Regions from separate parts of the Hominimerdicola aceti genome, predicted to be linked through region 2. Evidence: predicted binding sites of a transcription regulator. Region 2 holds the regulator's gene; the other holds the start of a gene.
What was found. The regulator Rex, encoded in region 2, represses fermentation and respiration genes when NADH is low (regulators of the CRP and FNR family bind a similar motif). The targets are predictions, from matches to a motif close to ATTGTTAANNNNTTAACAAT.
Positions count from the first base shown of each region.

Region 1 (7,484 bases), on a different contig from region 2:
TTACATTTTCAAGCTTAGCTTCAGATGTTGTCTGAGAGTTTTCTGCCGCCGGTGCGCTGCTTTCGTCAACGCTTCCGCAAGCTGCAAATGACATACACATGGATAATACTAATGCTGCAAATATTATTTTTTTCACAGTTGCGTCCCCCTGTTCAAAAAAAGCAGAGGACAGCCGCAGCCGTCCCCTGCGGAACTTTTTATTTGTTTGTTCTTGTGACGAATGATATTTTGCCCCTAGATATCCGTCTGTTAATTAGCCCTCAACAGCAGCCTGAACGATAGTGTTGAAGTCAGCAGCCTTCAGTGAAGCGCCGCCGATAAGACCGCCGTCTACGTTCTCCTTAGAAAGAAGCTCTGCGCAGTTCTTAGCGTTCATTGAGCCGCCGTACTGAATTGTAACTGCCTCTGCTGTAGCCTCGTCATAGATCTTAGCAAGTGTTGCTCTGATGAATGCGCAAACTTCCTCTGCCTGATCTGCTGTAGCTGTCTTGCCTGTGCCGATAGCCCAAACTGGCTCGTAAGCGATAACGGACTTCTTAACGTCCTCTGCTGATACGCCGAAGAAATCAAGCTTTACCTGTCTTGCGATAACTTCCTCTGTGATGTTGCACTCACGCTCCCAGAGAAGCTCGCCAACGCAAACGATAGGCTTAAGACCTGCTGCAAGAGCTGCCTTTGTTCTCTTGTTTACTGTTTCGTCTGTTTCACCGAAATACTGTCTTCTCTCAGAGTGACCGATAACAACGTACTCAACGCCAAGCTCAACGAGCATATCTGCTGAGATCTCGCCTGTGAAAGCACCGCTCTTCTCAAAGTGAACGTTCTCTGCACCGATCTTTACGTTTGAACCTGCTGTTGCGTTGATAGCAGTTTCAAGGTTTGTGAAAGGTACGCAAGCGATAACTTCTACCTTGCCCTCAGCGTTTGCAACAAGTGGCTTGATAGCTTCGAGAAGCTCCTTAGCCTCAGGTCTTGTCTTGTTCATTTTCCAGTTTCCTGCAATAATTGCTTTTCTTACAGCTTTTTTCATGATAAAAAACTCCTTTATTTTTTATAGGGAACAGAAAAACTGCTCCTGCTAGTTTTCCAAGTCTATTATACAACATTCCCTCGTATTTGTCAACTAATTAACAAAGGCTTGGACTTATTTTATCTGTTTATTACAGCTTATCTATAAGCATAACGACACCGAAAACGCCAAGCAGGACACCGATAGCGATAGCCGCATAGCCGAAAGGCGTTTTCTCCTCTTTTTCCTCGGCTTCCTTTTCCTCCTCAGTGACTTCTACCTTTGATTTTTCATCGTCAAGGTAAAATTCCTGTGGGTTTTCTGGGTTATACTTTATGTCTATCATGTCGCCCTTTTCATAGCCGTTGTCTGTGACTATCTGGGTATACTTTTCGCCGTCAATGGTATAGCCTATTTTCCACTCGGTAAAAACTCTGTCCTCACCGCCGTTGAAGTCAGGCATTGTGGTCTTGACTTTCTGCAAGGCTTTTGCCTGAGTTGGTTCGTAGTGATCCTCCTCAGGGATATTATATTCCTGCTCAGGGAAAAAGCGATAGCCCTGCAAGGCTTTTATACCGAAATAGATAAGTCCAATGCCTGTGAGCAGAAGAATTATTCCACCTATGCCCTGCCAGCCTAATCCGCTTTTTGCAAGTAGTGTTATTTCATTCATTTTTACTACCTCGATTTCTGCATAAAAAAGGGACAGGCAAAACCTGCCTGCCCCTAGCTTATAGCTTAGTAAAATATATTACTTGTCAGCGATTACGTCGATACCTGGGAGTACCTTGCCCTCGAGGTATTCAAGTGAAGCTCCGCCGCCTGTTGAGATGTGTGACATCTTATCAGCAAAGCCAAGCTGGATAACTGCTGCTGCTGAGTCGCCGCCGCCGATGATAGTTGTAGCGTCTGTTTCAGCAAGTGCCTTTGCAACTGCGATTGTACCCTTTGCAAGTGTTGGGTTCTCGAACACGCCCATAGGACCATTCCAAACAACTGTCTTTGCAGACTTAACAGCCTCGCCGAAGAGAGCCTGTGTCTTTGTGCCTATATCAAGGCCTTCCTTGTCAGCTGGGATCTTATCAGAATCAACAACTTCTACATCGATAGGAGCGTCGATTGGATCAGGGAAACCTGCTGCAACTGTTGTGTCGATAGGAAGAAGAAGCTTCTTGCCGAGCTTTTCAGCCTTTGCCATCATTTCCTTGCAGTAGTCGATCTTTGTATCGTCAACGAGGGAAAGACCAACTTCCTTGCCCTGTGCCTTAAGGAATGTATATGCCATACCGCCGCCGATGATAAGTGTATCGCACTTCTCGAGGAGGTTTGAGATAACGTTGAGCTTATCTGCTACCTTTGCGCCGCCGAGAATAGCAACGAATGGTCTAACAGGTGTTTCAACTGCATTTCCGAGATAGTTGATCTCTTTCTGCATGAGGTAACCAACTGCTGTTTCCTTAACGAACTTTGTAACGCCAGCTGTAGAAGCATGAGCTCTGTGAGCTGAACCGAAAGCGTCCATTACGAATACTTCGTCGTCAACGAGGTCAGCAAGTTCCTTAGCGAAAGCTTCACCGTTCTTTGTTTCCTCTGCGCCTCTGAATCTTGTGTTCTCAAGAACAACGATATCACCGTCAGCCATTTCAGCAACTGCCTTCTTAGCGTTGTCGCCAACTACTGTATCGTCAGCAGCGAATGTTACCTTTGTTTCAGGAAGAAGCTCTGCAAGTCTTGCAGCAGCAGGAGCAAGTGAGAACTTAGCCTCTGGGCCGTTCTTTGGCTTGCCAAGATGTGAACACAGAACTACCTTGCCGCCGTCAGCTACCAGCTTCTTGATAGTTGGGAGAGCAGCTGTTATTCTGTTATCGTTTGTAATAACGCCGTCCTTAAGAGGAACGTTAAAGTCAACTCTTACGAGTACCTTTTTGCCCTTTACATTAATGTCATCAACAGTAACTTTGTTTAAACCTGCCATTTTAAAGACACCTCTCAATTAAATTTTTTAATTCACGTTGTTAAAAAACTAACAACCTTACCTTTATTATATAACATACCGCCATAAAAATCAAGTATTTTTTTATAATTTTTACCCTGATTTTATAACTTTAGGCTTTTAAAGTGCGTCCACCTTTATCTCTCCGTTGTCAGCGGATATTGCCACGGCGGACACTGCTCCCTCGCCCTTGTCTATAAGCAGTTCGGCTATCTTATCCTCCACCTCGTTTCTTATGACACGGCGGATATCTCTTGCACCAAGCTTCTGACCGTATGCCTTATGTGCAATAGTTTTCAGAGCTTTATCTGTATATCTCAGGCTGATATGTTTCTCCTCCAGCGGTGATTTCATCTCGTCCAGCATAAGGCCTGCTATGCCAGCGTAATTCTCCTCTGTGAGCGGATTGAACACAACTATCTCGTCAATTCTTCCAAGAAACTCAGGTCTCAGGAAATCTCTCAGGGCTTTCATTGCTTTATCCTTGGCGATATCACTGTCGGTCTTATTGAAGCCCACACCTGTATCTCTATCAGTCGAACCTGCGTTTGATGTCATGACGATAACTGTGTTCTCAAATGAAACGCTTCTGCCCTGTGAATCGTTGATACGTCCCTCGTCAAGTATCTGGAGAAGTATGTTCATAACGTCAGGGTGAGCCTTTTCTATTTCGTCAAAAAGTACCACTGAATATGGTCTGCGGCGCACCTTTTCGGTAAGCTGACCTGCTTCGTCAAAGCCAACATATCCCGGAGGTGAGCCGATAAGCTTTGATACTGAGTGCTTCTCCATATACTCGGTCATGTCAACTCTGATAAGCGGTTCGGTGGCGTCAAAAAGCTCTTCTCCAAGGACTTTCACAAGCTCTGTTTTTCCAACGCCTGTTGGGCCGACGAAAATAAATGAAGCCGGTCTGCGACGTTTTGAAAGCTGAACCCTTGTACGCTTTATTGCCTTTGCGACCTTATCAACGGCTTCGTCCTGGCCGATAACACGCTTTGAAAGGGCTTCTTTCAGATGCTTTATCTTGTCATACTCGGTCTGAGCTATTTTATTGGCAGGGATACCTGTCCAAAGCTCTATTACCTTTGAGATATCTTCCTCTGTTACCTGAACGTTTTTGAGGGTCTCCTCAACTTCTTTGAGCCTGTTCTGTATTCTCAGTATCTCGCCCTTTTCCTTTGCGATTATCTCATAGTCAGGGTCTGACTTCTGCTCGTAATCCTCAACGAGCTTTTCATGCTTTTTTAGTTCCTCGTTAAGTGCGTCGAACTCTTCTATTTCAGGTGTTCTGATACTTGTGCAGGCGCAGGCTTCGTCAAGAAGATCTATCGCCTTGTCAGGGAGAAATCTGTCGTTGATATATCTTTCAGAAAGCACTGCACACTCTCTGAGCATATCGTCTGATATCTTTACTCTATGGAAATTTTCGTAATACTGCTTTATGCCTTTGAGAACTGTGATTGTGTCCTCAACTGTCGGCTCGGAAACTGTTACAGGCTGGAAACGTCTTTCAAGTGCAGAGTCCTTTTCGATATACTTTCTGTACTCCTTGAAAGTCGTTGCGCCTATTACCTGTATCTCGCCTCTTGAAAGGGACGGTTTCAGAATATTAGCGGCGTTCATCGTTCCCTCATTGTCGCCTGTGCCAACAAGGGTATGCACCTCGTCTATAAAGAGGATAACATTGCCCTGCTCTTTTACTTCCTCTACAAGTCCTTTACAACGGCTCTCGAACTGTCCTCTGAACTGAGTGCCTGCAACGAGTGCGGTAAGGTCAAGGAGGTAAAGCTCCTTATCCTTGATATGGAAAGGCACATCTCCGGCAACTATCCTCTGTGCGATACCCTCGGCAATGGCTGTTTTACCAACGCCAGGTTCGCCTATAAGGCATGGGTTGTTCTTCTGACGTCTTGACAGGATATGGATAACTCTTGATATCTCCTTATCTCTACCCACAACGTTATCAAGCTTGCCCTCTCTTGCTTTCTGAGTAAGATTTGTGCAATAGTTGTTGAGAAATTTAAGCTTTTTCTTTTTATCCTTTGGCTTGTTCTCTCCGCCCTCATCGGTGGCTTTAGGCATACCTCCTGCGAGGTTGCTGAAAAGATTGGCTGCGTCACCGCCGAAAAGATTGCTCAGGAAGTTCGTTCCGCCCGGCTCAAAATCGTCCCCGTCGGAAGCCTCCATAAGCTGATTTGACATTGCTTCAAGGTCATCGTCTGAGATGCCCATTGCCTTCATATAATCGTCCACCTGCGAAATGCCAAGCTCCTTGGCACAAACAAGGCAAAGTCCCTCGTTCTTCTTGTGCTGAGGGTCCTTGGCGTTCATCTGTGAGATGAACACCACAGCAGGACGCTTTTTACATCTTGAACACATTAACATTTTTATTTGCTCCTTTCCTTACTGATACACCTTACGGTAATCATTTATACAGAATATCAAAGAAGTAACTGAACAGATAGGTATTTTCAAAAACAGCGCTGTTGAACTTGGGAAGCTTGTTCTCGGTAGCATTTATCACAGTGCAGACCATAAAGGCTATCAACACCAGATACAGACCGCCTTTGCAAAGACCAAGCGCCATGCCTGCAAAACGGTTTGCCGCTGTCAGACCTGCCATTCGGGTAAAAACTCCCGACAGACGCAGGATAAGCCTTATGACTATCTCCATAAGCACATACACCGTCATGAACACGCAAAGCCTTATAAAAGTCAGGGCGATCGGTCGGAAAATGTTCTTTTCCAGATACTCAGCACCAGTTCTGCCACCCTCAGAGAGAGCCTTGACGGCTTCGTCTATCTGCTCGGTAGTGAACTTCACCGCCTTAGACAGACTTTTTCCAAGCTTATTACCCTCCAGCTTTTCGCTGAGCTTTTGGGGCATAACGCTGTGGATATACTCTGAAAGCTCCTCGCCCTTTTGCTGAGCAGTATCAAGGTCTGTTCCCTTTGAAACAAGCAGCTTTTCGGTATTCTCCGCAAGAGTGCCTGCCCCTGACAGGACGTTTTTTATCTCCTCATCTGAAAGGTCGATATCAACGCCCTCGTTTTTCAGTTCATTGCTCACAAGCTTTGAAAGATCCGTCTGTTCAGCAGCGTTTTCAAGGCTCGTTATAAGCTGCGTTTTGAAATATTTGTTATATACATTTTCAGCCGACATATTGGCTATAAGAAAAGCCACAAGAACGGCTGCCACTGTTCCGAGCATTGTGATGACATATCTCACAAAGCCCTTACAGTATCCTGTCAGAGCGGTCACGATAAGGATCATTATAACTGCTCCGTCAAAAAAATATGCCATATTTTCCTGCCTTTCGTCAGGTCTCGAAAGCTATTTTGTTTATCTCATGCAGACCTAGGAAATAAACGCTGTCGTTGATGTAAACAAAGTCAAGATACTCAGAGGACACTGCCGCTGTTGCAAGTAGATTTCCTGCACTGTCATAGGCTTCTATATTATCCTCGCCGAGAAGGATCACCTTCTTGTTCTCTGCGACCATTTTCTTAGGCTTGCCGCTTTGAGTATAAACAACGCTATCAGGCTTATCTCCGTCAGAGTCCGAACGGAACACCGCAAGAGTTCCTGTTTTACGCTGTATGCCATCGAATGCTACTGCGGCAGTGGTATCTGTCAGGGCATAGTCTGAAAGCTCCTCAGGATATTCATACTGCATAAGTATTTTACCATTGCTGTCAAGCTTATAGAAGCAGGTATCGCCCACTACCCAATAATCGCCGTTATCGTTTCGCTGAACGGCAACTGCGAGAGTTTCAAGCTGTTCGCTCTTCATCTTCTCCTCTGTGCTGTCAAAGGTCACATAATAGATGACCGAGCGCAACGCTCCGCCACTGCTGGAAAATGTTGAGATACAACAGCCGCTTCCGTCCTTATCAAAGCTTATATCAAGTATTCTTCGTGAGCTTGACCACTGATATATCTCTGCTCCCGAGGAGTCATAAACTGTCAGCACTGCGGCATATTTCTCAGTCTGGGTGACCACTGCAACTGTGCTGTCAGGGGCTATCTCCGCCAAAAGTATAGACTGGTCTATATCCTTTGAAAGCAGCTCGCCCTTTTTATTCAGCACTCTGAAAGAATTTCCACCGTTATCGTAAACAAGCACACGCTTTCCAGATGTTCTTACAACAGGGTTTGCAAAGTTGTGAGAATTATCCGATATCTTATTGCCAGACTCGTCATAAAAAGCAATGTTCCTGTCGTCAACTCGAACTATACCGTCGGAAAGCTGTTTTATAACATTTACTGAGCTTTCATCAAAGGTCAGCGGGAAATTTCCGCTTTGCTTTTTGCCGTCGTTTACTATAGTGGCATGAGGTCTGTCCAAAATGCCCTCAAGCTTCGGCACCCACACTCCTCTTGAAGCGTAAACGCCAACTCCGAAAGCGACCACCACTGCTATGGCGGCTATCTTTTTATAGAGCTTTTTGTTTTTCTCTTTCTTTCTTGCCGCTCTT
Region 1 covers NZ_JAOQJZ010000001.1:143,205-150,688, reverse strand. Annotated here, with positions in the region: gene OCV57_RS00885 (hypothetical protein) at 1-136, opposite strand, end outside; gene tpiA (triose-phosphate isomerase) at 254-1,030, opposite strand; gene OCV57_RS00875 (DUF3592 domain-containing protein) at 1,161-1,682, opposite strand; gene OCV57_RS00870 (phosphoglycerate kinase) at 1,761-2,984, opposite strand; gene OCV57_RS00865 (ATP-dependent Clp protease ATP-binding subunit) at 3,123-5,390, opposite strand; gene OCV57_RS00860 (CvpA family protein) at 5,431-6,309, opposite strand; gene OCV57_RS00855 (DUF5711 family protein) at 6,326-7,484, opposite strand, start outside.
Region 1: the regulator Rex is predicted to act here: its motif matches at 3,021-3,040, upstream of OCV57_RS00870 (phosphoglycerate kinase).

Region 2 (7,484 bases):
ATTGTCTTTCTTATCTTGTCAGCCTCTTCATCATTAAGGAAGTAGCAACCTCTCTTGATGAATTCCTTCTTAACATCGTTGTAAACTGTCTTATCAGCGATAACTGTCTGCTCTGTAGCACAGATCATACCGTTATCAAATGTCTTAGAATGAATGATAGAGTTTACAGCGTTTACGATATCAGCAGAAGAATCGATGATAGCTGATGCGTTACCGGCACCAACACCGAGAGCTGGTGTACCAGATGAATAAGCAGCCTTTACCATTCCAGGACCGCCTGTAGCGAGGATTGTGTCAGACTCTCTCATGATCATGTTTGTGAGTTCAAGAGAAGGAACATCGATCCAACCGATGATACCCTTTGGAGCACCTGCTGCAACAGCTGCATCATAAACGATCTTAGCAGCAGCGATAGTTGACTTCTTTGCTCTTGGGTGTGGTGAGATTATGATACCATTTCTTGTCTTAAGACAGATAAGTGTCTTGAATATAGCAGTAGAAGTTGGGTTTGTTGTTGGGATAACAGCAGCGATAAGACCGATAGGCTCGTAAATTCTCATTGTGCCGTAAGCCTTATTTTCCTCAAAAACACCACAAGTCTGAACATTCTTGTACTTATTGTAGATGTGCTCAGCAGCATAGTTGTTCTTGATAACCTTGTCTTCAACGATACCCATGCCTGTTTCCTCAACAGCCATCTTTGCAAGTGGGATTCTTGCCTTGTTAGCAGCGATAGCAGCAGCCTTGAAAATCTTATCTACCTGCTCCTGTGTGTAGGTAGCGAAGATTGCCTGCGCAGCTCTTACTTCAGCGATCTTAGCAGTCAGAGCTTCCTCTGTATCGACGATGCCGACTGTTTTAGCTTCACTCTTTGCCATAAAATAAACCTCCAATAAATTAATTATTGTTTTTTACTCTTGATAACCCCCGCTCGGGTTTTATCTTATTTATATTATATACGATTGTTATTTTTTTGTCAATCTTATAAAGTTACAGCTTTTTTGATATTTTACGTCGCTTTATTATGCAATATACATAAATATTGAACATTGTTTTATGATAGATTAACAATTCATGACCGTCAAATTGCACAATAAAAATTAGATTGATAAAAATTTATCATATATGCTGCCTGAAAAAAGATTAATAAATATAAGATAAAAACTAAACAAAAATAAAACAGTTGTGAAAATAACGAAAAAGTGCTTGACATTTAGAAAATCTGTAGTATAATATAGACATAACAGAGATACATAGAAAGCACGGAGATGTAAAGGTAATTTTACACAATAAAGCTGTTGAAAAATCGATGTATACTCTGAAGCTCGACTTAATACCATATTTTAAAATAAAAGGAGATATGACTTATGAAACTTGATAACTTTGTAGCATCCAGCGACATCTATGATGTTTATGAAACTGATGGAATGGCAGTCAGGATCTATAAGAAGCCTGAATACAAGGAAAAGTGTCTGTATGCGGCTCTTACACACGCAAGAGTTGAAACAACACTTGGCAATTCCTTTATAAAGATGCCTGTTCTTCACGAGGTTTCCGTTATCGACGGCAAATGGGCTATTACAATGGACTTTATAAAGGGTAAGACTCTTCAGCAGCTTATGGACGAAAATCCAGACAAGAAAGACACGTATCTTAACCAGTTTATCGACATTCAGTGCGAGATACACGCTCAGTATATGCCACTTCTTTCAAAGCTGAAAGATAAGATGGCAAGACAGATCAAGACTCTTGGTCAGATCGACGAGATAAAGAAGTATGAGCTTCTCACAAGACTTGATTCAATGCCAAAGCACATCAAGCTTTGCCATGGTAACTTTGAGCCAAAGAACGTTATCATCAATGACGAAGGTACTTATGTTATCAATTGGGGTTCTGCTAGACAAGGCAATGCTTCTGCTGACGTTGCAAGAACATACCTGCTGTTCTGCCTTAACAATCCTGATCTTGCTGAGGCTTATCTTGATAAATATTGCGTAAAGAGCGGAACATCTAAGCAGTATGTACAGGCTTGGTTGCCGATCGTTGCAGCAGCACAGCTCATTAAGGGCAAACCAGAGGAGAAGGATTTGCTCATGAAGTGGATCGACGTTGTAGATTACGATTAGTCTTTTCGTCAGGTTGTAACAAATTTGTAACCTCTTATTGTGCAAATAGCTAAAAAATGATTTATCCCGATTATGAGTTTCGTCATAATCGGGATATTTTGTTACAATTCTTTATAATCCCTTTACAGAGTAATTTTCATGTGATATAATGTGAAACTGTTGAAATATGACATAATGATTTAGGACTACAGAGGTTATTCGGAGGATCAATATGAAAAAGCTAATGATAGCTGTTGCTATAGTTTGCACTATGTTTGCTTTCCCGGCTTGTGGAAAAAATGCCGATAATAAAACAGAAAATAATGTTAATCTTACAAATAATGACGTAACGACAGCTCAGACAGAGGTTTCTGATGAAGTGCCAGACGAAACTACTTCACTCCCTGACAGAAGCACTCTTGAAAAGATACCAGATGAGGCTGTAGATTCGTTTAATCAGGTCGTAGATGTCTGCAAGGAGATATACCCTTTGGCTGAAAAAACAAAAAGGCTTTATGGCTATACAGGCACTAAGACTGTGAACAAAAAGAATTGTTACATTTTTGTTATATATGATAAAAATGATGATGTGTTGACAAAGGTGGCAACTGTCGCTGCCGAGGTCGCATCAGATAAGCTTTACGTTCTCGATGATGAAACAGGAAGTGCTGAAAAAATCAATACCGAGGATGTTAAAACTCAATCTACAGAGTCATGGGCAGATCAAGTAACTGAGTCTTTTGCTGAATACTATCAGAGCAAAGAGGTTAACGACCATCTTGCTGCAGTTGTTGAAACAGCCGCGGTTAAAACAGTTCGCTAATACTTTATATAAAAAAATCACACCAGACTTCTGGTGTGATTTTTTTTTATTCGATCTCTTCGCTGTTGTCAGTATCAGTGCTTGTGATGATATTTGTTGCATATGTAAGTGTAAGCAGGCTGTCACCCAAATGGACGTTTTCCACAACTATGTTTTCATAGTCGATGCTAAGATCATAATGTGAAAAATTCCAGAACGCTTTCAGACCAAGATTTACAAGCTGGTCTGCAATAGCCTGAGTGTTTGCCTTCGGTATACAAAGCACAGCTACAACAGGGGAGTTTGCTTCGCAAAAGCTTTCTATATCATTAGTGTGACGAATCGGTATGTTTCCTACCACTTCACCAGTGAGCTTAGGGTTTATATCAAATATGCCAATGAGATTGCAACCCCTTGTTTCAAAGTTAATATGTGTGGCGATAGCTTTACCAAGGTTTCCTGCACCGATAAGTATGGTCTTGAAATGCTTGTCTACTCCGAGTATCTTGCCTATTTCCATTCTAAGCTCGTCAACGTGATAGCCATATCCCTGCTGACCGAATCCGCCAAAGCAGTTAAGGTCTTGTCTTATTTGTGAAGCCGTGAGCTTCATTCTCTCTGAAAGCTCCCTTGAAGATATTCTTTCAAGTCCTTCTTTTTGAAGCTCACCTAAAAATCTATAATAACGTGGCAGTCGTTTTATTACTGATGCGGATATCGAACCGTCTTTAGACATATATTTACACTTTCCTTTACTAATAAACATGATTGATAAATAAATAACAATATCACATAATATAATAGCACTAATCTTTTCTTTTGTCAAGGACTTGTAAACTCTCTGCGGTCTTAAAAAAAGCAGCCTCGTTTTACAGAAGCTGCCTTATGTACATTAATTTTATTCTAGATCTTTTTTCTTTACAGAAGCAACACAGAAGTCGATGCGTTCTTCATCATCTTCTTCATTTCCTGAACCTGTGAGAGGAACTCCTTTTGTTGGGTCGATCCCGTCAACGGCTGTAACAAGCCCTGTACCCTCGCCAATAGAAGCACCTGGTACTCTGAACTTTGTAATGTCGATAGGCTCGATAGAGGTCTCAACAGGCTTTTCAAGCTGTGGTATCCATTCATATGGTACACGATAAGCTCTGTAGATCATGTTGCTTTTGAATGTTCCAGCAAAATTCTTAAAATAAGGGTTTACAAATTCCCAAACTATTTCATGGTCAGGTGTGACCTCAAGAAGATGTCCATCTGAACCTTCCGTAATAAGAGTGTTTCCGTTCGGAAGTCGCTGTGCAGAGCTAATGTATGAGCTATAGAACTTAGAAGCGTCAGTAAAAAGCAGATTTCCTGCTTCAAGTGGAGTGTACTGCCATGTTATTTCAAGTGTAACAGGATTGAATTGAAGTACTCTTGAGTAATCTCTGTGTGCATTGTTCACGCCTGTGAGGGAAGCAGGGTTAGGTGTGCCGTAGCCACCCTCGCCACCGTTATCGAATACCAACAGGTCGCCCTCTCCAGGAAGTCCCTTTGGTATCATGTGCAGGTGGTGCTGACCAATTATCCAGCCAAGCTTCTTTGTGGCTTCGTTTTCGTTGAAGTTAGGACCTACACGCCATACTATCTTACCTGTTGATTTCTCGATAATTCCGAGTATGTTTGAGTTTCTTGCGTCAAATATGATATTGTCTGGGTGGAAGCGTTTGTCGCCTGCGTCATACCACTTATTTTCGCCAAGGGTAGAGAAGTTGTTTATGTGCATCCAATCTCCACCTGCCTCACCGTGAAGACCAGGGTTTCTGAACAATGCGTTCTTTGCGGCCTCGTCAAAGCCAAGCTCATCAAAGTGGTCGCTTGCACGCCAGCTCCAAATTATATTGCCTTCCCAATCCACTTCGATGATCTTATCGTCGATAAGTCTTTTGTCTGAAATATCGTGGTTGTAGAGGTTCTCGTGAGTAAGGATAAGTGTATTGCCACTGTCTGTCTTTGGCTCACCATTTGGATAATAGTAACCCACAGTGCTGCCCTCACGCTGAAAATCATGGTGCTGTCTAGCCATATAGACCGGTTCTTTACCCGGGTCTGCAACAAGTTCAGTTTTGTCGAATTTCCATACGATATGACCGTCCCAGTCTACCTGAACAAGATCAAGTTGATCCTGATATGCATATTTACCTCCTCTTGCTCCTGTTGTGCCCATTACATATCCGCCTGGGAGTATTTTGTTAGGAAATCCTCCCAGTCCAGCCCAAAGCTTTACTTCATTGCCATTCATATCTATGAGCAGAGCACCTTTAGCGGACGGGAAGATCGTATAGCCGCTGTAGGCTTTTTCTTTGTTGTATATTGTAACTCCTGTTGGATAAATGCTTGGATAACCCATGTCTGATTCCTCCTTGTTTATTTGTCTGCTTTTGTCAGGTCTGCCGTAACGTTATCTGGAAATGCTTTTTTTGCTGCATCTGGATAATAAAATTCCCTTATGTTGTAACTGTTTGGATATTTACCATTCTCATACGCCCACTTATTTATTTCATCAAGATGAGATGCAGCTTCCTCAGAAAGTCCCAGTTTAATACTGTACTGTTCCCAGTTTGTTTTGAAATCATCTGGTTCGATTCCATATTTCTTTGAAATTTTTTCAGCCGACTCATCTAAGTTGTCATTTATGTATTTAACGCTTTCATCAAGTGCTTTAAGATAGTTCGTAAGAGTTTCAGTATTGTTCTTTGCAAAGTCGCTTGATGTTATAAGATAAGCAGATACGTTTATCCCTATATCTTTTGCAGATGCGACCTGAGTCCAGCCCTCTGCTTCATATTTTTTTATAGCTGAGCCTGTAACGATAGCGGCTGATGCTTCACCGTTATGTGCAACTGCTATCTGAGTTGATATGGAATCTGTGTTGACGTTTTTCTGCTTTGACGGGTCAAGTCCTAAATAAGTCTGAGCCTGCCAGTTGAAGTATTCTGAAACTGTTCCAATAGAAGTTATCCATCCTTCACTTTCATTTAAAGCATCAAGATCATCTTTGTATTTTGGTGCAACAAAAAGGCCACCGTTATATGAAACGCTAGAACTTAGATCTGAAAAAATCACAAGATTTGTGTTATCGAGAGTATTTCCAATTCTGTTTACAGCAGCAAAATCTGCAAGCAGTCCTGTATCTGCTGTGCCTGTTGCAATAGCGTCAACTGTGTTAATGCCGGCAGCGTATTCTGATGTTTCAAGAGATATACCGTATTTCTCAAATATTCCTTGCTCCATACCGATATAGTCGGCATACTGATCTGGCTGACCTGTCATGTTCGCAACTCTCAAAACGCTAAGTTCTTTACCGTCTTTGGTAACCTTCTTTGCGGCTTTTCCGCTTGATGAACTACCGCATGATGCAAGAAGAGTTGCTGTCAATGCTGTCGATGCTATTATTGCGATTATCTTTTTTATGTTCATCTTTAAATCTCTCCTGTTAAATTAATTATTTTACGTCAAAGTGTTTAAGTTTTTTCTTGCCAATAAACTGTAGGATCCTGTCAGCAGCAAAGCCAATCACAGCAAGTGTGACGATTCCTGCAAAAGCCCAGCTTGTTTTGTAATAAAGCTTCGAGCTGTTTATAAGATAACCAAGACCATCACTGCCGACCAGCATTTCAGCTGCCACAACACAGATGATAGCTGAGCTAAGTCCTAGTCTTATTCCAGTGTAGATATTAGATACCGCTGATGGTACAACTACTGTGAAAAAAACTCTTGCTTTTTTTGCCCCCATGCAGGAAGCTGCTTCCACGAGCTGCTTATCCGTTGAAGCCACACCCGCTATAGTGTTTACGAACATAGGGAAGAATGATGCATAGAAAATAAGTGCTACTTTTGATTCTTCGCCTACTCCGAACCACATTAGAAAGAGTGTCGTCAATGCAATAGCAGGCACAAATCTGAAAAAGCTAAGTATAGGTTCAACGAGCCAGCGTACAGGTCTGAAATTTCCTACAATAAGACCCATAGGAACAGCAAAAATTATTGAAAGTAGCCAGCCTTTTATTACTCTTCCGACGCTTGCAACAATGTCACTCCAAAGAGTTCCGTCTTTGATAAGTTCCTTCATGCTGTCAATCGTTTCCTTTGGGCTTGGAAGAAAATATTCATCATATTTCAAAGATCCTATTCCCCAAAGGGCAATTATTGCTACCCATGATATGATGCCACATTTTAGTATCTTCTGTATAGCAGAGGACTTTGTTTTATTATTTTCCATCTTTAATGTCCTCCTTATTAAATATAGTACAGCTCTGAGTCATCAAGAGCTTTGTTTACGAGAATATTTGTAGTGTTTTCATCAATAGTGTAAAGCTTCTTTATGAGTACTTTTACCTTATCGCCTTTTTTTAAGCGGGAAGCATTAAGTGGATATCTTCCCGTTATTGAGATATTGTCGATCAGAGCTCTTACTTCAAAAGAGTTACCTCTGAATGATACATCTTCTACAACTGCGTCTTCCATAGAGCTTTCAAATGGGTGGTATTCACTGTCTTCAAATTTATTTATTTCAATAAATTCCGGTCGGATTATAG
Region 2 covers NZ_JAOQJZ010000002.1:184,707-192,190, reverse strand. Annotated here, with positions in the region: gene adhE (bifunctional acetaldehyde-CoA/alcohol dehydrogenase) at 1-878, opposite strand, end outside; gene OCV57_RS03060 (phosphotransferase family protein) at 1,368-2,126, shown strand; gene OCV57_RS03055 (hypothetical protein) at 2,338-2,928, shown strand; gene OCV57_RS03050 (redox-sensing transcriptional repressor Rex) at 2,975-3,643, opposite strand; gene OCV57_RS03045 (aryl-sulfate sulfotransferase) at 3,806-5,296, opposite strand; gene OCV57_RS03040 (ABC transporter substrate-binding protein) at 5,314-6,366, opposite strand; gene OCV57_RS03035 (ABC transporter permease) at 6,392-7,168, opposite strand; gene OCV57_RS03030 (sulfate/molybdate ABC transporter ATP-binding protein) at 7,186-7,484, opposite strand, start outside.